4 regions of the Kitasatospora sp. NPDC058243 genome follow, and region 1 is predicted to be linked to each of the others. Evidence: riboswitches for the same ligand, from Rfam matches in the RefSeq annotation. Region 1 holds a riboswitch; each other region holds the start of a gene.
The links. A riboswitch is a leader RNA that binds a small molecule or an ion and turns the genes downstream of it on or off. The one in region 1 is predicted to bind cyclic di-AMP.
Positions count from the first base shown of each region.

Region 2: another riboswitch for cyclic di-AMP. It lies ahead of ACFVX9_RS34055 (transglycosylase family protein); the one in region 1 lies ahead of ACFVX9_RS10990 (transglycosylase family protein).
Region 3: another riboswitch for cyclic di-AMP. It lies ahead of ACFVX9_RS26475 (M23 family metallopeptidase); the one in region 1 lies ahead of ACFVX9_RS10990 (transglycosylase family protein).
Region 4: another riboswitch for cyclic di-AMP. It lies ahead of ACFVX9_RS09255 (NlpC/P60 family protein); the one in region 1 lies ahead of ACFVX9_RS10990 (transglycosylase family protein).

Region 1 covers NZ_JBHVWW010000011.1:146,240-151,669, reverse strand. Annotated here, with positions in the region: gene ACFVX9_RS11005 (ATP-binding protein) at 1-507, shown strand, start outside; gene ACFVX9_RS11000 (DUF397 domain-containing protein) at 881-1,144, opposite strand; gene ACFVX9_RS10995 (hypothetical protein) at 1,704-2,681, shown strand; cyclic di-AMP (ydaO/yuaA leader) riboswitch at 3,112-3,272, shown strand; gene ACFVX9_RS10990 (transglycosylase family protein) at 3,259-4,719, shown strand; gene ACFVX9_RS10985 (hypothetical protein) at 4,942-5,142, shown strand; gene ACFVX9_RS10980 (LacI family DNA-binding transcriptional regulator) at 5,214-5,430, opposite strand, start outside.
Region 2 covers NZ_JBHVWW010000076.1:8,147-13,576, reverse strand. Annotated here, with positions in the region: gene ACFVX9_RS34065 (septum formation initiator family protein) at 1-162, opposite strand, end outside; gene eno (phosphopyruvate hydratase) at 419-1,705, opposite strand; gene ACFVX9_RS34055 (transglycosylase family protein) at 1,973-2,890, opposite strand; cyclic di-AMP (ydaO/yuaA leader) riboswitch at 2,896-3,063, opposite strand; gene ACFVX9_RS34050 (cytochrome P450) at 3,274-4,581, opposite strand; gene ACFVX9_RS34045 (SDR family NAD(P)-dependent oxidoreductase) at 4,868-5,293, shown strand; gene ACFVX9_RS34040 (MazG family protein) at 5,311-5,430, opposite strand, start outside.
Region 3 covers NZ_JBHVWW010000046.1:43,900-49,329, forward strand. Annotated here, with positions in the region: gene ACFVX9_RS26460 (PP2C family protein-serine/threonine phosphatase) at 51-1,181, opposite strand; gene ACFVX9_RS26465 (TetR/AcrR family transcriptional regulator) at 1,446-2,015, opposite strand; gene ACFVX9_RS26470 (alpha/beta fold hydrolase) at 2,112-2,939, opposite strand; cyclic di-AMP (ydaO/yuaA leader) riboswitch at 3,283-3,441, shown strand; gene ACFVX9_RS26475 (M23 family metallopeptidase) at 3,454-4,287, shown strand; gene ACFVX9_RS26480 (hypothetical protein) at 4,349-5,338, opposite strand; gene ACFVX9_RS26485 (GNAT family N-acetyltransferase) at 5,381-5,430, shown strand, end outside.
Region 4 covers NZ_JBHVWW010000009.1:86,373-91,802, reverse strand. Annotated here, with positions in the region: gene ACFVX9_RS09270 (hypothetical protein) at 1-188, shown strand, start outside; gene ACFVX9_RS09265 (NYN domain-containing protein) at 459-1,820, shown strand; gene ACFVX9_RS09260 (NlpC/P60 family protein) at 2,021-3,055, shown strand; cyclic di-AMP (ydaO/yuaA leader) riboswitch at 3,394-3,543, shown strand; gene ACFVX9_RS09255 (NlpC/P60 family protein) at 3,554-4,699, shown strand; gene ACFVX9_RS09250 (NlpC/P60 family protein) at 4,927-5,430, shown strand, end outside.

The DNA.
Region 1 (5,430 bases):
GCTTTGGCGGTTGACCCCCATGTGGTCACCTGTACGCTCGCTCCTCGCTTCGAAGCCGTCAGAACCGCGCGCGACTTCGCCAGAACCTCTCTTCAGCGCTGGGGCCTGATGGAGCTGTTCGACGACGTCGCGCTGGTGGCCTCGGAGCTGGTGACCAACGCACTGCGGCATGCGATCGGCGCACGACCCGACCCTGCGGGTGGCGCCCAGGGCGAGTACGACTTTCCCATACAGCCGACCCCCGAGGGCCGACTGCCGATCCGAATAAGCCTGGTCCACCGCTCTCCCCAGGTGGTCTGCGCGGTGAGCGACCCGAGCTGCATCGGCCCGGTCGCCCGGGAGGCGGACTTCGTCGCCGAGTCCGGCCGCGGACTGCACCTGGTGGAGTCCTTCAGCCGCTCCTGGGGTTGGCACCCGCTGGGCAGCGGCAAGGTGGTCTGGGCCCTGTTCGAGGCGGAGCCGGCCACCGGTTCCGAACTCGGTGGACGGCACCGGCGCTCGGCCTAGCGCCAGGCGGCGCGCGGCCGGCCGAGGGAGGCCCCGGGAGGACCGCACCCCGGGCTCCGCGGGGCGGCTCGACGGGCCTGGCGCAGGTGCGCCACGGGCTCCGGCTCAGTCCTCAGGACGATTCCCACGACGATTGCCGGGCCGGCCCCCCGGACGAGCCGGCCGGACTGACGGCCGGACACCCCGGCGGCCCGACCCCCGTCCGGGCCCCCAACCGTGCGCGGGACCACCCGCCGCGCCTGCGCGCGGTCGGCCGCGAGAGCGCCCGTCGGGAGAACGCCCGTCGCGTGGCCCCGGACCGGCCCCGGACAAGACAAAGGCCGTCGCGGTGTCAGCACCCACGACGGCCCCCCGATGGCAGGACGGCGGCCGGTCAGACCGCCAGGTGGTCGAACTCCCCGTCCTTGGCCCCCAGCAGCAGGGCGGCGATCTCGGCCCGGGTGTAGATGAGCGCCGGCCCTTCCGGGAAGCGCGAGTTGCGCATCGCCACATCGCCCCCCGGCAGGGCCGCGAACTCGACGCAGTTCCCCTGGGAGTTGCTGTGCAGGCTCTTCTGCCAGAGAACCCCCTTGAGGTCGGCGGCCGCCATCCCGTTGTAGGTGTCGTACGAGCCGTGCGTGTCCTGCGAGTCGTGCATAGAAATCTCCCGAAGAGCTCCGGAGTGGTCGTCCAGCGCGGCGCTCCCGGCACCCGCCGAACGAACGGACCGGCCCCGTACCGGCCCGGCACAACGCCTCACTTGACGCGATGATAGCTGCTGTGCACGTGCATCAGCACGGGACATTGCAGGTGCACGAGGCCTTTCACCGGCAGTTCCGAACTCTTCACGGGCCCTTCTCCTGACGGTACGTAAACGGACATAGCCGAGTGAATCGCCAGATTCTCGATAACCGGCCGTGAGCGGTTCCCCGCTGAATGTTGATCTTCAGACGCCCGGAGTCGCGCTGCCGTGACGCTCCGTCAGGCGACCTCCTGGCTGTGAGACATCTCACGCGCCACACAGGCAACTCGACGCCCCGTCGGACACGTCAGGGCTACGAGCGGTGATCGCTCGAAGGCTGGGTGAGATATGTCCGGATTGCGGGCAAACCGCCCGGACGGACACGGCGGGAACGCGGCACACCCGCCATGACCACGTGAAACTCGAACGGCAGCCGAATGCAGGCCTGACGGGCCGATGTCCTACGATCTCCGGCATGAGCACCGCAGCCATCCCGGGCGCGCCACTGCCCGTCCGCACTCCAGGCTCCCGTGCGCGGGGGCGCCACCGCCGCCCCGAGCGCCCCGAGATCCCGGCCGGCTCCCCGGCCCTGGTGCTCGCCGTGCCCGCGACCGCCGGGCCCGAGTCCCGCTCGGTCGTCGAGGAGCTGCTGTCGATCGTCCGCAGCGAGCAGAGCGGCATCCAGACCGCCGTCGGCTACCTCCCGGGCGAAGCCGCCCAGGGGGTCGACAGTGACGACCGCACCGTCGCCGAACTGCTGGCCATGGCCGCCGAGGCCGGCCTGCCCGCGCCGGTCCTGGTGCCGCTGGTACCCGGCCCGCACGGATTCCTGACCGAACTTCACGCCCTCGCCGCGGAGTACGGAGCCCCCGTCACCGACGTGCTCGGCCCGCACCCGCTGCTCGCCGAGGCCGTGCACGTGCGCCTGTCCGAGGCCGGCCTGGCACGCGCCGACCGGGCCCGGCTGTTCGCCATCGCGACCGCCGCGGACGGCGTCGTGCTGACCACCGTCGGCGGCGAGGAGGCCGCTGCCGCGGCCGGCATCACCGGTGTCCTGCTGGCGGCCCGGCTGGCCGTCCCGGTCGTGCCCGCCGCGCTCGACGTGCCGGGCTCGGTCGCCGCGGCCGTCAACCACCTCAAGGAGACCGGCTCCCAGCGCCCGGCGCTGGCACCGCTGGTGATCGGGCCGGAGGCCGACTCCGAACTGCTCGCCACGGCCGCCGAGGAGACCGGCTGCCCGTCCGCGGCGCCGCTGGGCGCCTACCCGACGGTCGGCCAGCTGATCGCCGCCACCTACCTGGCCGCGCTGCCGGCACCCTCCCCCGAGGCCCTGGCGCAGGCCGAGGCCGAGGCGGCGGAGGCCGCCGAGGGCGCGCACGCCGACCACTCCGGCCGGGGCGGTCACGCCGCCCACGCCGCTCGCACCGCCACCGAGGAGTCGGTCGGCCAGTAGCGGTCACCGCACGCGTGAAGGGCCCGGAACGGCTACGTTCCGGGCCCTTCCTGCTTGCCCCGTAAGGGAGTTAAGGGGCGAATAGGTGTGATGTCCGTTCTATCCGCATTTGTTCGCCGCCGCTCGATCCATCCCCCGACGGCCACAGTGTGGACGCACCTCCTTCTCGGCGGGCGGGCCCCGGGGGACCCGACCCGCCGCCACCCGCCTCCTGAAGCACAGACAGTTGCGCACGCCCTTCGCGGCATTGCCGGAAATCGGCCATTTTCGATCATGGCGAGCGAGGGGAACGACCGTTCTCGCCAAACCGTGATGCGCGTCACAGGTGTTTGCAGTTTGAACTTAAGTCTGCTTAACGTGCTCCCCGTTCGTGGCCACACGAACCCAGTTCATCCGCGACGCCGAGTCCTGCCGTCGGATGTCCTGGCAGCGCGAAAACGCACCACGGCAGGAGCGGGGGACCCACAGGTAAGTCGCCCCGGACCGTTCCCCGGAACGATCCAGGGCTAGGGGTGAAGCCGCGCCCACAGCGCGGCCGGGCAACTCCAGCCCGAATCCGACAGCTCACCTCGCAGGCGTGGGAGAGGACTGCGTCTTCATGCTGCCCACCAACGGCACCCGTCTGTCCAGTCGTACCCGACGCGTGATCGCCGCCATCGGCGTCGCGGGCGTCGGCCTCACCATCCCCTGCCTCACCTCCGGCACCGCCTCCGCCGCCTCCGTCGCCACCTGGGACAAGGTCGCCCAGTGCGAGAGCACCGGCAACTGGAGCATCAACACCGGCAACGGCTTCTACGGCGGCCTGCAGTTCACCTCCAGCACCTGGGCCGCCTTCGGCGGCACCGCGTACGCCCCCCAGGCCAACCAGGCCACCAAGGACCAGCAGATCGCCGTCGCCGAGAAGGTCCTCGCCTCGCAGGGCCCCGGCGCCTGGCCGGTGTGCTCGGTCCAGGCCGGCCTGACCAAGGGCGGCACCCCGGCCACCGTCGACACCTCGGCCGGCTCGACCACCGGCTCGGCTGCCAGCTCGACCGCCACCAAGCCCGCCGCGAAGCCGGCCACCCCGGCCACCCCGGCCGCCAAGCCCGCACAGAGCCAGGCCCCGGCCACCCCGGCCGCGAAGCCCGCACAGAGCCAGGCCCCGGCCACCCCGGCCACCCCGGCCGCGAAGCCCGCCAAGCCGGCCGCACCGGCCCAGGACCAGGCACAGGCCCCCGCCGACTCCGCCAACGGCACCTCGGCGCAGAAGGGCCAGAACCAGGCCCAGAACAGCGCCCAGCCCCAGGGCGACGACTACACCGTCACCTCCGGCGACTGGCTGTCCTCGATCGCCGACAAGCACAACCTCCAGGGCGGCTGGCAGCGGCTGTACGAGCTCAACCGCGGCACCCTGACCGAGGGTCCGGACACCATCTACCCGGGCCAGCGCCTCTCGTTCAAGGACGGCGGCCAGGCCCAGCAGTCGGCTCAGACCGACCAGTCCGGCTCGGACTTCACCTGGTTCGACCGCTCGCAGAAGTCCGGCCAGACCTCCAACGGCGCCGCCGTGAACGCCAAGCCGACCGCCCAGCCGCAGGCCCCGGCCCCGGCCCCGGCCCCGGCCCCGGCCCCGGCCGCCAAGCCGGCTTCCAAGCCGGCCGCCCAGGCGCAGACCCCCGCTCAGACCCCGGCCGCCACCGGCAGCATGGCCGCCGCGGTCTCCTTCGCCCAGTCGAAGGTCGGCCAGGCGTACGTCTACGGCGGTACCGGCAACGGCGGTTGGGACTGCTCCGGCCTGACCCAGGCCGCGCTGCGCGCCGCGGGCGTCTCCGTCCCGCGCGTCGCCGCCGACCAGGCCGCCGCCAGCACCCGCGTCTCGCTGGACAGCCTGCAGGCGGGCGACCTGCTGTTCTGGTCCAACAACGGCCAGAACTCCGGCGTCTACCACGTCGCGATCTACATCGGCGGCGGCCAGTACGTCGAGGCCGCCAACCCGAGCTCGGGCGTGCGCCTGCAGACCGTCGCCAACTGGGCGCCGGACTTCGCCGGCCGGGTCTGAGCACGACCCGCGGGTGACAGCTGACAACTGACGGCTGACAGATAACAGATTTCAGATAACAGATTTCATCATCTGTTATCTGTCAGTCGCCGCCCGCCCCGGCGGTCGCCCGGCGCCGTAGGAAGGCCGCCGGCAGACCGCCGGGCAGGACCGCCCGAGGCCATGGTCAAAGCCCGCCCCCAGCGGGCATGCTGCTGCTCCGGCACCCGAGGAGGAGTCACCATGGCCCAGGTCACCGTCACACTCGACGCCAACCTCGCGATCGACGCGATGATGCTCTCCGGCACCAAGAACCCGCAGGACGCCGTCGAACTCGTCCTGCGCGACTACCTGGCCCGCGGCCGCCGCACCGAGACCCGCACCGGCGACGCCACCGACGGCCAACGGCTCACCGAGAGCCGCCCCACGGACCACGAGGGCTGACCCGGCACCCGGGCGGCACGCAACGGGCCCCGGAGAGCAACAGCTCTCCGGGGCCCGTCCGTTGACCGTCCTCAGCGCGCGCAGGCCCCCGTGGAGCCGCGCATGACCAGCTCCGGCTGGAACATGAACTCCCCGCGCTGGACCGCGTTCCCGCCGACCTCCTCCAGCAGCGCGTCCACCGCCGCGGTCGCCATCGCCTCGACCGGCTGGCGGATCGTGGTCAGCGGCGGCTCGGTGAAGGCGATCAGCGGCGAGTCGTCGAAGCCGACCACCGAGACGTCGTGCGGC
Region 2 (5,430 bases), on a different contig from region 1:
CTCGACCTGCTGGCGGGAGCGGTCGGCCTTCGCCTGCTGGGCGGAGATCTCGGCGCGCTGGGAGATGAACTGCCGCGTCGGGTAGGCGAGGATCGCCACCAGCGAGCAGAGCACCAGGACGAGGACGGTCGCCCGGCTCGTGAAGCGAGGCCGGGCCGCCAAGCCCGGGATCCTCCAGCCTGCCATCTCCCGTTCCCCTCCTGGTCGCGACGGTGCCCCGCCGTCCACCCTACGGGGTGAACGGCGGGGCACCGGTCAGGCGTGCTCACCGGTCGGCGGAGCGACCGTGCTCGCCGCTCCGAGGAACGGCTGAGCCTGCTGCTCCGCGGAGCGGCTGAGCTTGCTACTCCGCAGAGCGGCTGTGCTTGCTACTCCGCAGAGCGGCTGTGCTTGCTATTCCGCGGAGCGGCTGTGCTTGCTATTCCGCGGAACGGAAGCGCGGGAAGGCGCCGCGGCCGGCGTACTCGGCGGCGTCGTCGAGGATCTCCTCGATGCGCAGCAGCTGGTTGTACTTGGCGACGCGCTCGGAGCGGGCCGGGGCGCCGGTCTTGATCTGGCCGCAGTTGGTGGCGACGGCCAGGTCGGCGATGGTGACGTCCTCGGTCTCGCCGGAGCGGTGCGACATCATGCAGCGGTAGCCGTTGCGCTGGGCCAGCTCGACGGCGTCCAGGGTCTCGGTCAGCGAGCCGATCTGGTTCACCTTCACCAGCAGCGCGTTGGCGGTGCCGGTCTCGATGCCCCTGGCCAGGCGGGCCGGGTTGGTGACGAACAGGTCGTCGCCGACCAGCTGGACCTTGTCGCCCAGCTTGACGGTCATGGCCTTCCAGCCGTCCCAGTCCGACTCGTCCAGCGGGTCCTCGATGGAGACCAGCGGGTAGGCGTCGACCAGCTCGGCGTAGTACTCGATGAGCTCGGCGGCGGAGATGGCCTTGCCCTCGAACTGGTAGGCGCCGTCCTCGTAGAACTCGGACGCGGCGACGTCCAGGGCGAGCGCGATGTCGCGGCCGGGCACGTAGCCGGCCTTCTGGATGGCCTCGGTGATGAGGTCCAGGGCCTCGCGGTTGCTGTCCAGGTTCGGCGCGAAGCCGCCCTCGTCGCCGAGGCCGGTGGACAGGCCGCGCTCCTTCAGCACGCCCTTGAGGGTGTGGTAGACCTCGACGCCCCAGCGGACGGCCTCGGAGAAGGACTCCGCGCCGATCGGGGCGATCATGAACTCCTGGATGTCGACGTTGGAGTCCGCGTGCGAACCGCCGTTGAGGATGTTCATCATCGGAACGGGCAGCACGTGCGCGTTCGGGCCGCCCAGGTAGCGGAACAGCGGCAGGTCGCTGGCCTCGGAGGCGGCGTGCGCCACGGCCAGCGAGACGCCCAGGATCGCGTTGGCGCCGAGCGAGGACTTGTCCGGGGTGGCGTCCAGGTCGAGCATGGCCTGGTCGATCAGGCGCTGCTCGGTGGCGTCGTAGCCGACCAGCTCCGGGCCGATCTGCTCGATGACGGCCAGGACGGCCTTCTCCACGCCCTTGCCGAAGTAACGGTTCTTGTCACCGTCGCGCAGCTCCAGCGCCTCGAAGGCGCCGGTGGAGGCACCCGACGGGACAGCGGCACGACCGGTGCTGCCGTCGTCGAGGCCGACCTCGACCTCGACCGTGGGGTTGCCACGCGAGTCGAGAATCTCACGGGCTACGACGACATCGATGGACGGCACGAGGCATCTCCTTGCGGAAGCAGGGTCCGGCTGACGTTGGGTGCTGCCGGCGGGACGATTGCGGAGTCGTTACGACCAGAGCCTAACCGCCCCGGCCCCCGGGGCCGCGCTGGCCTCGGTCCCGTCTCAGCGTGTGGCCCGGCTACCCACCAGTAGTTCACCTGCTTGCCTGATCGAAGCGGGCGAATACGGGGGAATGCGGGCGAAGGGGGACGGCGCCCGTCCCCCTTCGCCCGCAGGGCGCGGGCCGCTCAGGGCCCGGGCCGCTCAGCCGAGGTGCAGCACCTGGCCGGGCATGATCAGGTTGGGGTTGCCGCCGACGGTGCCGCGGTTGCCGTCGTACACCGAATGCCAGCCGCCGGACACGCCCTGGGCGGCGGCGATCGTCGACAGCGTGTCGCCGGCCCGGACGGTGTAGTCGTGACCGCCCTGCGCGGCGGCGGGCTGCGCGGCCGGGGCGGACTGTGCGGGCTGCGCGGCGCGGGGCGCGTACTGCGGCTGGGCGGCGGGCTGGCCCGCGTACTGCTGGTAGACGCTCTGGTGGCTGGTCCAGTACCAGGCGCCGTTGTTCTGGTACCAGTACACCTTCGCGTCGGCGTCCCAGCCGGCCTTGCCGGAGAAGCCCTGGGTCTGCGGCTGCGTCTGCTGCGGGGCCTGCTGGACGGGCTGCTGGGCGGCCGGCTTCGGGGCGGCCTGCTGGACCGGCTGCTGGGCGGGCTTCGGGGTCTGCGCCTGCTGGGTCGGCTTGGCGGCGGACTGCTTGGCGGGCTTGGCGTCCGTGGAGGTGTCCACGGAGGCCGGGGCGCCGCCCTTGCTCAGACCGGCCTTCTGGGAGCAGACGGGCCAGGCGCCCGGGCCCTGCGAGGCCAGCACCTTCTCGGCGACCGAGATCTGCTGCGCCTTGCTGGCCTGGTTGGCCTGCGGGGCGTAGGAGGTGCCGCCGTACGCCTTCCAGGTGCTGGGCGTGAACTGCAGGCCGCCGGAGAAGCCGTTGCCGGTGTTGATGCTCCAGTTGCCGCCGCTCTCGCACTGGGCGACGGCGTCCCAGGTGGAGGCCGGGGCGGCGGAGGCGCCGGTGGCGGTGAGGAGCGGCATCGCGAGTCCGACGCCGGCCACACCGGCGACGGCGATGGCCTTCTCGGTCTGGGTGCGACGACGGTGGCGGCCAGTTCCAACGAACAGCATGACGAGGTCCCTCTCCGCACGCCTGCGAGGTGAGCTGTCGGGTTCGGACCGGGAGGTGGCCCGGCCGCCGAAAGCGGAAACGATTCCGCTCGGGCGGCTTCACCCCAAGCCGTTGGGGAACGGCAACAAACCTGGTTCCCCCGCCCCTGCCCAGGGTCTGGTCGGTTTCCCGTGACGCGGCGGGCAGGATTCGGCGTTCCGCGCACGAGGTCCGCAGCTGCGAACTCCAGGGAGAGTAGACAGATCATCAGACCAATAACAAGCTCATATCACCGATATCACACACAAATTACGGCGCGTGGTCAATCGCCTACCAACGGCGGCGGTATGTCCGGATTAATGCGGGTTCAGACCTGGCTCCACGACCCGCCGGAGACGCGCCGTCAGCGTGTCGGAGCGTCGGCCGGCGTGACCGGCGTGTGCGGAGAGCGGGCCTCCGGAGTGAATTCGACCGGGAGTTCCCGCAGGCCACGCATGATCAGGCCGCCCCGCCAGCGCAGGTTCTCCGGGTTTTCCGCGAGCCGCAGGTCCGGCAGCCGGGAAAGCAGCGTGGTCAGTGCGCTCCGCCCCTCCAGGCGGGCCAGCGGGGCGCCGATGCAGTAGTGGATCCCGTGGCCGAAACCCAGGTGCGGATTGTCCGTGCGGGCCAGGTCCAGGGTGTTCTCGTCCGCGAACCTGGCCGGATCGCGATCCGCCGCGGCCAGCACCACCAGCACCGGATCGCCCACCGGGATGTCCACCCCGCCGATCGACAGCGGCCGCGTCGCGAAGCGCCACGTCGCCATCTCCACCGGCCCGTCGTAGCGCAGGAGTTCCTCGATCCCGGTGTCCAGCAGCGCCGTCTCGCCGCGCACCACCGACTCCTGCAGCAGCCTGCGCTGCTCCGGGTTGCGCAGCAGCGCGTACGTGCCGTTGCCGATCAGGTTGACGGTCGTCTCGAACCCCGCGAACAGGAGGATGAACGCCATCGCGGCGGCCTCGTTCTCGTTCAGGTGCTCGCCGTGGTCGCTCGCCCGGATCAGGCCCGAGATCAGGTCCTCGCCCGGATCCGCCCGCTTGCGGTGGATCAGCTCCAGCAGGTACGCCCGCATCCGCTTCACCGCCCGCCCCACGCCGCCGCGTTGGCCGCCGCCGTGGCCCGGCTTCGTGTGTCGCAGCATCATCCCGGCCCAGTCCCGGAAGTCGTCCTGGTCCTCGGCCGGCACGCCCAGCAGGTCGCAGATCGCGTAGATGGGGAGCGGGAACGCGAACTCGTGGATCAGGTCCGCCGAACCGCGCTGCGCGAAGCCGTCGATCAGCCGGTCCGTGAGCTGCTGCACCCGCGGCTCGAACTCCGCCACCCGGCGCGGCGTGAACGCCTTCGACACCAGCCGGCGCAGCCGGGTGTGGTCCGGCGGGTCGATGTTCAGCAGATGCGTCATCAAGTCCGCCTGGCGCTCCCCCGGAATTCCCACCCGCCCGGTGCGGTGCGCCTGCTCGCTGTGGTGCGCCGGGTTCTTCGACAGCCTGCTGTCCGCCAGCGCCTGCCGCGCGTCCGCGTAGCGGGTCACCAACCAGGCCTCCACCCCGCTCGGCAGCGTCGTGCGGTGCACCGGGGCGTGCTCGCGCAACCAGGCGTAGGCGGGGTACGGATCGGTGGCGAACTCCCAGGTGAAGAGCTGCGGGGCGGCGGGGTCGGGCTGCACTGGCATGCGTCGACCGTATCCGGTGGGTCGGGGCCGCACCGCCTCCGGCGACCCCGACCGGCGGGGCCGGATCGTCGACACCCGGCGGACGGCCCGCCAACGCTCCGTGGACGCCTCGTGGACGGTCCGTGGACGGTCCGTGGACAGCTCTTGGACAGCTCTTGGCCGGGTGGCGGGCGTGACCCTGGTCACCTGAGGGGTAATCCCTGTTGCGGAGGGTCAGGACCTGCCTACGATCCTCCGCAGAAATCGTGGGCGCCGGTGCGGTGTCGCCCACAGGGAGGAGCAGACCATGCGGGTCAGCGGGTCAGTCGTCGTCATCGCGGTACTCGACGGCGGATCGGGAGCCGAGCTCGCCCGCCGGTTCGCCGCCGCCGGAGCCGCCGGAGTGCTGATCGCCGACCAGCGGGCCGGCGTCGCCGAGGACCTCGCCACCGAACTCGACCGGCCGGGCTGCCCCGTCGTCGGCGTCGGCGGCGACATCCGCCGCCCCAGCGACATCGCCGCCCTCGTCGACACCGCCGAGAAGCACCTCGGCCCCATCGACCTGTTCTGCGTCGCCGGCCCCGACGGCGAGCGGATCGTCTCCCTCGCCGAACTGCCCGCCCGCCTCGACCTCGAACGCCTCGCCGAACTCCTCGCCCTCGTCGGCGAGGCCATCGGCGAAGTCGTCCCCCGGCAGCGGCGGCCGATCGAGAACACCGCCACGGCCGCCTGAGGCCCCGCCCGGGCCCGCTACTCGCCGACCGGCTTGAGGCCCTCGGCCGCGCGCACCGCGTCCCGGTAACCACGCGCGGCCGAGCGCAGCGCCGCGTCCACGTCCACCCCGGCGTCGTGCGCCCGCTGGGCCACCGC
Region 3 (5,430 bases), on a different contig from region 1:
GGTGCCCTCTGGGTGCCCGAACGGGCACTTAATTCTTCATACCTTATTTCTCAAGCGGGTGCTGAAGCGGGTGAATGGTGACCCAGACGGCGCACCAGCACCAGCGTCCGGTCGTCCGCCGCGTCCCGCGCCACCGTCCGGACCAGCCGCTCCGCCGCACCCCGGGTGAGCTGCTGCTGCGTCCGCCACGGCCGCACCACCGGCTCGGCCGCCGCCAGCAGCCGGCCCACCCCCTCGTCCAGATCCCGACCCGGCACCTCCACCAGGCCGTCACTGAACAGCAGCAGCGAATCGCCCCGCCGCAGCCGCCCCGACACCGCCGGGTACAGCGCGCCCGACACCAGCCCCAGCGCCGGACCGCCGTGCCCCGACCGCGCCCAGCCGCCGCCGTCCGCCCGGCGGAACTGCGCGGGCGCCGGATGGCCGGCGTTGAACAGCAGGTAGTCGCCCGTCGCCGGGCGCAGCGCGAGGTGCACCGCCGTCGCGAAGTCGTCCTCCCAGCCCATCCGCACCAGATGGTCGTTGGCCGCCGGCAGGAACGCCTCCGGCGGCACCCGCCCCAGCAGCATCGCGAACGCGCCCGACAGGTGCGTCGAGCGGGCCGCCGCCCGGCTGCCCTTGCCCGACACGTCCACCAGCAGCAGTTCCAGCAGATCCTCCTCGGGGCGGTGCGCGCACAGCAGGAAGTCACCCGAGAACGAGGTGTCGCCGGCCGGCGCCAGCGCACTGTCGAAGTGCCAGTCGAGCAGCCGCTCCGGAAGCCGGGCCAGTGCCCGGGTGTGCTCGGCCAGCTCCAGCAGCATCGAATCGCCCTGCGTCCCGCGCAGACCCAGCCGGTGCCGGAACCGGTTCGCGGCCAGCACCGTCACCGCGGTCGCGGCCAGTACCAGCGTCACCCCGATCCGCACCCCGAGCGGATCCCGCACCACCGCCCCCAGCACCCCGCCGGCCAGCGCCGCGCACACCAGCACCAGCAGCTGCCCGCGCCGCAACAGCAGCCCGCCGACCACCAGCGGCAGCACCAGCGCCGACGGCGGCCAGCTGTACGGCAGCACGATCGGCAGGACGCTCAGCACCGCCGTCACCCCGAGCAGCACCCCCAGCGCGTACCGCGCGGCCCGGGCGTTCCCGTCCAGCAGCCGCAGGTACCACCGCCGCGCCCTCGCTATCGGTGCGGGCACGTGGACCTCCGCCAAGGGGTCGGCGGTCCCCTGTCATGACCACCAGTCAGCCCGGCCACACTAACCCGTCCACCCCCACCACCCCCAGGCCGCTGCCTGCCCGCCGCACGGGAAGTCGGCGGGTCCGACTTCTCGCGCATGTGTCACCCGGGGCGCTGGCCGTTCCGTCGTCGTGGGAGGCCGGGCGGGTCGTGCCGCGGCCGGTGCGGTGGCCGGGCGGGTCGTGCCGCGGCCGGTGCGGTGGCCGGTGCGGTGGCCGGTGTCTCAGGGGGTGGGCCAGGTGCGGAGGCCGGTGGTGAGGAGGGTGATGAGGCGGCTCTGGGTGGTGGCCAGGTCCTCGGCGAGCTGGAAGCCGCCGCCGATGGAGAGGGAGGCGAAGCCGTGGGCGACGGAGCGGACGGTGCGGGCGGCGTGGATCGCCTCCGCGCCGTCGAGGCCGTACTCCCGCAGGACGGCGATGATCACCCCGACGAGCCGGCCGGCCGCGCGGGTGAGGTCGTCGTCCGGCTGCGGGGCCTGGGGGAGGGCGTTGTAGCGGTGCGGGTGCTCGGTGGCGTACGCGTGGTAGGCGCGCAGCACGGTGGCGACGGCGTCGTCCCCGCTGCGGCCGACGGCGGCCTCGGCGAGCCGGTCGGCGAGTTCCTCGGTGACCCGGACGGCGATGAGCCGCCGCAGTTCGGTGAGGCCGCCGCTGACGTGCTTGTACAGCGACGGGGTGGCGACCCCGGCCCGGGCGGCGACGGCGGCCAGGGTGAGGGCGTCGGTGCCCTGCTCGTCGATGAGGGTGAGGGCGTGGTCGACGACCTGCTCGGGGGTGAGTCCTACTCGGGGCATGGTGTGGGCTCTCCGTCGGTGGAAGGCGTACGTGGCGGGGTGGGGCGGGGCGTGTGGGCGGGTGGGGCTGACGTGGGCGGACGGGGTGGGCGGGGCTCAGGCGAGTTCGGCGAGGAAGGGCAGCAGGGCGCCGGCGGTGGCCTGCGGGTTGTCGGCCATCGGGTAGTGCCCGGATCCGTCGATCATGACCTTCCGCGCGTTGAGCGCGGCGGCCTGCCGGTCGGCGACGGCTTCCGGCTTGGGGAAGTCGGGGTCCTTGCTGCCCATGATGACGAGCGAGGGGCAGCGGACGGCCGCGGTCCAGCCGACGGGCGCGGAGTCCCCGCCGACGTGTCCGCGGGTGGCGGTCTTGCGGCCGGGGGTGCGCATGGCGGCGACGAGTCCGGCCACGTACGTGTCGAAGTCGGCGGGCTTGGCGCCCGGGTAGGCCAGCTTGCGGTGGTAGAGGCCCCAGAAGGCGGGCGAGTGGACGGTCAGGGTGCCCATGACGCGGAGGGCGCCGCGCATGAGGGCGCCGGGCGGGGGGTTCTCGACGAAGGCGTCGATCAGGGCGATGCCGGCGACCCGCTCGGGGGCGTCGCCGGCGGCCTTGACGACCGTCGCGCCGGTGTAGGAGTTGCCGACCAGGACGGCGCGGTCGATGCCGAGGTGGTCGAGCAGGGCGAGGACGTCGGTGGCGATGGCGGCGGGGGAGTAGTCGTCCCAGACGATCGAGGATTCGCCGAAGCCGCGCAGGTCCATGGTGATGACCCGGTGGCCGGCGGCGGCCAGCAGCGGGTGGAGGTGCCGGTAGGCGGCGCGGGTGTCGAGCATTCCGGGGAGCAGCACGACGGGGGTGCCGTCGCCCTGCCGGGTGTCGTCGTAGGCGAGGCGGCCGCCGGTGACGTCGAGGTACTGGGTGGTGGGGGCGCTGGTGGCGTTCATGGTGGGCCTCCGGGGGCTGCCGGTGCGGGGCTTCGGCGGTGCTGCCGATAGCCATAAAGCTAAGGCTAATAGCCTTAGCCGTCAAGCCTTCGCGCCCTGTGGAGCGGGGGAGGTTGGCGGGGAGTGCCTGAATGAAGGGCCGTCCGTTGACGTCCGATCACGTGAGGTGGCGTCAATGGTGTTCAAGCGTGCCCAAGGGGCCCAAGGGGGACAAAACGCCCTTCGCGTCCCAGAGCGCCCCGTCCGTCTCCGGTCGTCCCGGGCGAACGGCTTGGAATCAGGGCCTCCTAGGATTAACGTTTGATAACGCAGCGCGGTCCTCAACGCCGTACCCAGACGGCACCGTGCGCCGTCGCCTAATCCCGCCGACCGGCCTCCGGGCAGGTCAGGGAGCCGGGGAACCACGTTCCTTGGGGTGAATCGGCGGGGCTCCGGCCCGGCCGTAGGAGACCTTCCTGCTCCGAACCCGTCAGCTAACCCGGTAGGCGCGAAGGAAGGAAAGGAGCGCGCCTCCGTGGCGTCGACGCACACCCCGGCACACCCGGCCGGCCTCGCAGCAGGTACCCGGCTCCTCGACCACCCCGGCCCGGACGGCCCCGAGTACGCGGGCCCGGAGGCCGAGACCAACCGGCACCGGATGCCGCGTCAGGTCCGTGGGACCTCCCCGCTGCTCGGCGTCACCGCCGTCGCCGCCACCCTGGGCGCCACCGGCTTCGCCTCCGCCACCCCGGCCGCCGCCCCCGCCATCGAGACCCCGGACGAGACCCCGGTCGCCCTCTCCGCCGACCCCGGCCTCGCGCTCGCCGCCCGCATCCAGCTGCAGGCCGACAGCCAGCGCACCGCCGCCGAGGAGGACGCCCGCGTCCAGGCCGCGAAGGAGGCGGAGGCCAAGGCCGCCGCCAAGGAGGCCGAGGCCAAGCGGGCCGCCGAGGAGGCCGAGCGGGCCAAGGCCGCCGCCCTCACCCTGCCGGTGCGCGACTACCACCTCACCGCCCACTACGGCCAGAGCGCCCGCTACTGGGCCCACCTGCACACCGGCCTGGACTTCGCCGCCGACACCGGCACCCCCGTCTACGCGGTCGGCCAGGGCACCATCACCTCGGCCGGCTGGTCCGGCTCGTACGGCTACCGGATCGTCGAGACCCTGCCCGACGGCACCGAGATCTGGTACTGCCACCTCTCCTCGATCATCAAGGGCTCCGGCAAGGTCGGCTCCGGCCAGCAGATCGGCAAGGTCGGCGCCACCGGCAACGTCACCGGCGCGCACCTGCACGTGGAGGTCCGCCCCGGTGGCGGCGCCCCCGTCGACCCGGAGACCTGGTTCCAGCAGCGCGGCCTCAACCCCTGACGCACCCGCGAAGCCCCGGCCGCCGGAACCGAAAGGCACCGGCGGCCGGGGCTTCGCCGCGTCACTCCCGAGCCTGGTCCGCCGGGTCCGCCGGGTCCGTCGGGTCCGTCGGGTCCGTCGGGTCTGCCTGGTCCGCCGGGACTGCCGATCCCGCCAGCTCCTCCAGGCGGGCGTCGAACTCCTCCTGCGCCAGCCCCGCCAGGTACGCGTCGATCTCCTCCTGCCCCGGCTCCGGCGCGAGGTCCGGGAACTCCTCCACCAGCAGTCGCGGCAGCCCGGGCACCGTCCACTCCCCGTACAGGTCGAGCGCGGCCTCCACCGCCGCCTCCTCGAACGCCCCGAAGTCCCCGGCCAGTTCGTCCGGCATCGGCCGCCCCAGCGCGGTCAGCTCGGTCAGGTTGCGGTAGCTGCGCCGCATCAGGCCCTGCTCCAGCAGCCGGCGCGCGCCGTCGGTGGCCATGCCGACCGAGATCACCCGGGTCGGGCTCCATCCCTGCTCGTCCACCTCGTCCAGCCAGCCGGTCTGCGCCAGTGCGGCGAACCTGGCCAGCCGCTCCTCCTGCGCCAGCTCCCGGAAGCCGGTCAGCCACTCCCGCACCGCCTCCGGATCCGTGACGTCCGCCCCGTACGCGTGCAGCAGCAGCGCGTACAGCCGGGGCCAGGTCACCAGGTCGGCGCGGCGCAGCAGCCCGGCCGCGACCTCCCCCTGCCACTCGGCCTCGGCGTGCAGCCGCTCCTGGCGCTTGGCGTTGAGCCGCTTGGCGGCCCGCTGGTGGTCGGTCAGCAGCCGGACGGCGGCGCCGTACGCGAACGGGTCCGCCTCCGGTTCGGGTTGGACGTACAGGTAGAGCCGCTCGTACAGCAGGTGCTCCACCGCGTTCGAGGTCAGTTCGGGCCAGCCGTCGTGCATCCTGCCCTCGCCCAGCTCCAGCAGGGCCAGCACCGCGCGCAGCGGCGCTTCGGCCACCGGGGTGCGGTCCTCTTCCGCCGCCCAGGCGAGCAGGTCGGCGGCCCTGGTGCGCGGGGCGAGCCGCAGGTCTTCGTCGTTCATAGCTCGAACGGTAACCGCTGGCCGGGAGTAGGGTCGGCTGCCATGGTCCCCGTACGACTCACCGGCCCCCGGCTGGCCATCCGCGAGTATCA
Region 4 (5,430 bases), on a different contig from region 1:
CCCGCACCGCGCGGGTCACCGAGTTCCTGCACTTCGACCTGGCCGGCGAGTCCAAGGTCGAGGAGACCGAGGTGCTGAGCGAGACGATCGAGTCGGTGCGCTGCCGCTGGTGCAACGCCGTGGACCAGGTCGAGCTGGTGGCCCGTCCGGGTGCCGAGAGCGCGGAGGCCTCCGCCGAGCAGGGTTGACGCCCGACGGCGCGGGGGGCGGGTGCGCGGCGCGCCTGCCCGCCGCGCTGGGACAATACAGACAGGACGCGCGGAGCGTGACGACAGGGCGGCGGCCGCGGGCCGTGACCCCGTAGGACCAGGATCGGAGCCGAGGACGTGGTGGACGCAGCGAGGGAGCCCGCCGAAGCGCAGGGGCTTCAGCCTGCTGCCGCCGCGCAGGCGCAGGCCGCCGACGCGGCCCCGTCCGGGCCCGCGGCCGTCGGCGAGGCGGCGGGTTCCGATGCGTCGGTGGGCTCCGGCGAGGCGGTGGGTTCCGGCGAGGCGGTGGCGGAGCGTGCTGCCGAGAAGCTGGACCGGCCGCTGCCCGAGGGCGTGCGCCGGCGCGTGGTCGGCCTGGCCTCGGACGCGCTCGGCGGGCTGCCGCCCGGCGAGCTCCCGCAGAGCCTGCGCCAGTACGTCAAGTTCACCCCGGCCCGGCGGGCCAAGTACGCGGCCACGGCGCTGGCCGCGGCGCTGGAGTCGGAGCCGGCGTTCCGGGTGCGGATAGCGGAGCGGCTGAGGCTGGGCCAGCCGGACCTGGTGAAGGCGTTGGAGTCGGGCAGCGTCCCGGGCGCCGCCGATCCGATGGACGTCGCGGCCGCCGCCTACCTGGTGCGGTCGGCTGGCTGGAGCCGGCTGGTGGCCGAGGCCGGGGAGGAGGCCGAGCGGGCCGGCGCCGAGGGCGCGGCCGCCGAGGCCACCCGGCTGGTGGAGAAGTTGCAGGCGGAGCTCGCCGAGCTGCGGTCAGCGGCCCGGGCGGACCTGGAGCGGCAGCGTGCGGAGTCCGAGGACGTCCGCCGGGAGGCCGAGTCGCTGCGGAAGAAGGTGCGCTCGCTGGAGAGCGACACCCGCCGGGCGCAGGCCGAGACCAGGCGGCTGACCGCCGAGCTGGAGGCCGCGAGGGCGCAGGCGGCCACCGAGCGCGGCGCCGCGGAGTCCGAGGCGCGGCGGCTGCGGCACCGGGTCGGCGAGCTGGAGACGGCGGCCGAGCAGGGCCGCCGGTCGGCCCGCGAGGGCCGCAGCGTCGAGGACATGCGGCTGCGGCTGCTGCTGGACACGGTGCTGCAGTCGGCGCAGGGGCTCCAGCGGGAGCTGGCGCTGCCGGTCTCCCAGATCCGGCCGGGGGACCTGGTGGAGGCGGTGGTGCCGGGGGCGGCCTCGCCGCACGACGTGGCCCGGCGCGGTCTGGCCGACGACGATCCGGCGCTGCTGGACCAGTTGCTGGCGATCCCGCAGGTGCACCTGGTGGTGGACGGCTACAACGTGACCAAGACGGGCTATCCGACGCTGCCGCTGGAGCAGCAGCGGATCCGGCTGCTGGGCGGGCTGGCGATGCTGGCCCAGCGCACGCAGGCGGAGGTCACCTGCGTGTTCGACGGGCAGGACCTGGACGTTCCGGTGATCATGGCGCCACCGCGGGGGGTGCGGGTGCGGTTCAGCCGGACCGGCGAGACCGCGGACGAGCTGATCCGCCGTCTGGTGCGGGCCGAGCCGCAGGGGCGTCCGGTGGTGGTGGTGTCCACCGACCGGGAGGTCGCGGAGGGCGTGCGGAAGGCGGGCGCGCGCCCCGTGGCCTCCGTTCTGCTGCTGAACCGGCTGGCGCGGCCCTGACGGCTGCCGCGACGGAATGACGCCTGGTCAGCGCCCGGTTTGCGGCGGTGTGCACATCCGGTGAAGCCTGCGGGGGAAGTGGAGTTCACGCCTTCGGGGGAGTGGCAAAACCCGTGGATCTTCCCTAGGGTGTGGCGTCAAACCTATTTTCCGGATTCTCACCTGATCGGGTGAGGCCGATGGAAGAAGGAGCAATTCCCTTGGCCTCCCACCGCCGTCCCAAGCAGCCGAGCCGCGCCCGGGTCTCCGTGCTCACCGCTGCCGCGGCGACCGCGGTCGCCCTCTCCGCGCAGGTCGCCGCGCACGCCGCGCCCCAGCCCAGCAAGAGCGACGTCAAGGCGCAGATCGACCAGCTCCAGCAGGACCAGGAGCAGGCGGCGGAGAAGTACAACGGCGCCAAGGAGCGGGCCGACCAGCTCCGCAAGCAGTCCGACCAGCTGCAGGACAAGGTGGCCCGCAGCCAGGACGAGATGACCCAGCTCCAGACCGGCCTGGCCGGCGTGGCGGGCGAGCAGTACCGCACCGGCGGCATCGACCCGTCCGTCCAGCTGATGCTCTCCTCGGACCCGTCCGGCTACCTGGAGAAGGCGTCCAGCGCCCAGCAGGCCAGTGCCAGCGAGTCCGAGGCGCTCAAGGCGCTGCTGGACCAGCAGCGCCGGCTGGACCAGGAGAAGTCCGAGGCCGCCGCCGTCCTGGCCTCGCTCGACTCCACCACCAAGGACCTGAACCAGGCCAAGACGGACGTCAACCAGAAGCTCAAGGCCGCGCAGGACCTGCTGAACTCGCTCAGCGCCTCCGACCGCGCCGCGCTGCGGGCCCAGCAGCAGCAGGACGACCGCGCCTCGCGCGGCAGCGACCGCGCCGACCTCGGCAGCCTCCCGCAGGCCGGCGGCTACGCGGGCGTGGCCGTCGCCAAGGCGATGAGCAAGCAGGGCTCGCCGTACGTGTGGGGCGCCACCGGCTCGACCACCTTCGACTGCTCGGGCCTGATGGTCTGGGCGTACGGCCAGGCCGGCGTCTCGCTGCCGCGTACCTCGCAGGAGCAGGGCAACGTCGGCACCAAGGTCACGCTGGACCAGGCCCAGCCGGGCGACCTGGTCATCTACGGCCCCGACCGGCACCACGTCGGGATGTACATCGGCAACGGCATGGTGGTGCACGCGCCGCACACCGGCGACGTGGTGAAGGTGATGAAGGTCGACGCGATGCCGATCAACACGATCCGCCGGGTCTGACGGTCCGACACGCCCGAAGGGCCCCGTCCGGGCCTGTGATCCACGCCACCCTCCGGCCGGGGGTGGCGTTCGGGTTTTGTCCGCCGCGCGAGTCCCCGGTGAAGACTGATCAGCTTTGCGTACGGCGGTGATCACTATGTGTCATATTCACAAAAGAACTTTGGTCTTCTTCCGTCTTTTTTCTGACAAGGATTTGAACGGATCACGGTTCAGTTACTAGGGTCGTGCCCCGAACCACCGCACTCCCGATCGCCCAGCCAGGGTGACGGCGGTGGTTTCCGTCGAGTTCGTGACGCAGCGGGGCGGGCCCAGTGCCTGCCCGACGGGGAGCCCAGCAGTCGGGGGTGCTGTCGAACGGAGCCGGGGAACCACGTTCCTCCGGGGTGAATCGGCGCCAGGTCGGCCGGTGGAACGGCCGTGAGGCGTCGTAGGGCACGCTTCCGGCCCGAACCCGTCAGCTCACCCGGTAGACGGCGTAGGAAGAAGGAGTCCGCCTTCGTGGCGTCCCATCGTCGTCCCAAGCCCGCTAGTCGCACCCGGGTCTCGATCATGACCGGCTTCGCCGCCGCGGCCGTCGCGCTGTCCGCGCAGTCCGGCGCCCACGCCGACCCGCAGCCGACCAAGGACCAGGTCAAGGAGCAGGTCGACCAGCTCAACGAGCAGGCCGAGGTCGCGACCGAGAAGCTCAACGCCGCCCAGGAGAAGCAGCAGCAGCTGCAGAAGCAGGTCACCGACCTCCAGGACCAGGTGGCGCGGCAGCAGGGGCAGGTGACCGACCTTCAGGGCGGCCTGGCCGAGATCGCCGGCGAGCAGTACCGCAACGGCGGCATATCGCAGACCGTCCAGCTGATGTTCTCCGCCAGCCCGGACACCTTCCTGAGCCAGGCCGACACGCTGAACCAGGCCGGCGGCACCCAGAAGGGCCAGCTCAAGCAGCTCCAGGACGAGCAGCGCAAGCTCGACCAGGTGCGCTCCGAGGCCCAGGGCAAGCTCGCCGAGATGGAGACCACCACCCAGCAGCTGAAGAGCGCCAAGGACGAGGTCCAGGGCAAGCTCAAGGCCGCGCAGGACCTCTTCAACACCCTGTCCGAGCAGGAGCGCCAGGCGATCCGCGCGGCCGAGGAGAAGGCCGCCGCCGAGGCCAAGGCGAAGGCCGACGCCGCCGCGAAGGCCGCCCAGCAGCAGGCGGCGGCCCAGCAGGCCGCCGACCGCTCCTCCCGCGACAACAGCCGCACCGACCTGAGCGCGTCGCAGGCCCCCGCCGCGCCGGTCACCAAGCCGAGCGCCGGCAGCTCGCGCGGCGCCGCGGCGCTGTCCATCGCCGCCTCCAAGATCGGCAGCCCGTACGTCTACGGCGCCTCCGGCCCCGGCTCCTTCGACTGCTCGGGCCTGATGGTCTGGGCGTTCAACCAGGTCGACGTGGCGCTGCCGCGCACCTCACAGGAGCAGGCCCACGCCGGTACCCGGATCGGCACCGACCTCTCCCAGGCCCAGCCCGGCGACCTGCTGATCTTCTACGGGGACGCCCACCACGTCGGCATCTACGCCGGCAACGGCCAGGTGCTGCACGCGCCCAAGCCCGGTGCGTCGGTCCGCTACGAGGCGGTCGGCAACATGCCGCTGACCTCCATCGTGCGGGTCTGATCCCCGCGCAGGCCCTCCCAGGCCCGGCCTTCCACCACGGAAGGCCGGGCCTGCGGCTTTTCCGGCGCCTCGGACTGATGTCCGATTACGGGTCAAATATTCGGGTTGGCAGGGGTTTGGACTCGGTTGCCCGGACTCGCTAACGTCTGCCACCGGACTCCGCTTCCAGGGCCGCCCGCGTTGGTGCGGCGGCGGGGCCCCACCGCCGGATCGGAGCCGCTGCCGCCATGCCCGTGCACCGTCGTCCCCAACTGCTCGCCCGTGCGCTGGTGCTGACCGCGGCCGCCACCACCGCCCTGGGCGTGACGGCGGGCGGCAGCGCCCAGGCCGCCCCCGCCGCGCCGGACACGCCCACCCGCAAGGACGTCAAGGCGCAGGTGGAACAGCTCTACGGCGAGGCCGAGCAGGCGTCCGAGAAGTACAACGCCGCCCTGGAGACGCAGCAGCGCCTCCAGGGCGAGACGACCGTCCTCCAGGGCGAGATCGCCGTCGCCCAGGACCAGCTCAACCAGTTGCGCGGCGACCTCGCCACCGTGGCCGGCGCCGAGTACCGCGGCGGCGGCATGGCCCAGACCGTCCAGCTGATGCTCTCCACCGACCCGGAGGGCTACCTGTCCCGGGCCCGCACCCTCGATCAGGCCGCCGAGCGGCAGCAGGAGACCCTGCACGAACTGGCCACCCGCCAGCGCCGACTCGACCAGCGCCGCACCGAGACCGCCGGCAAGCTCGCC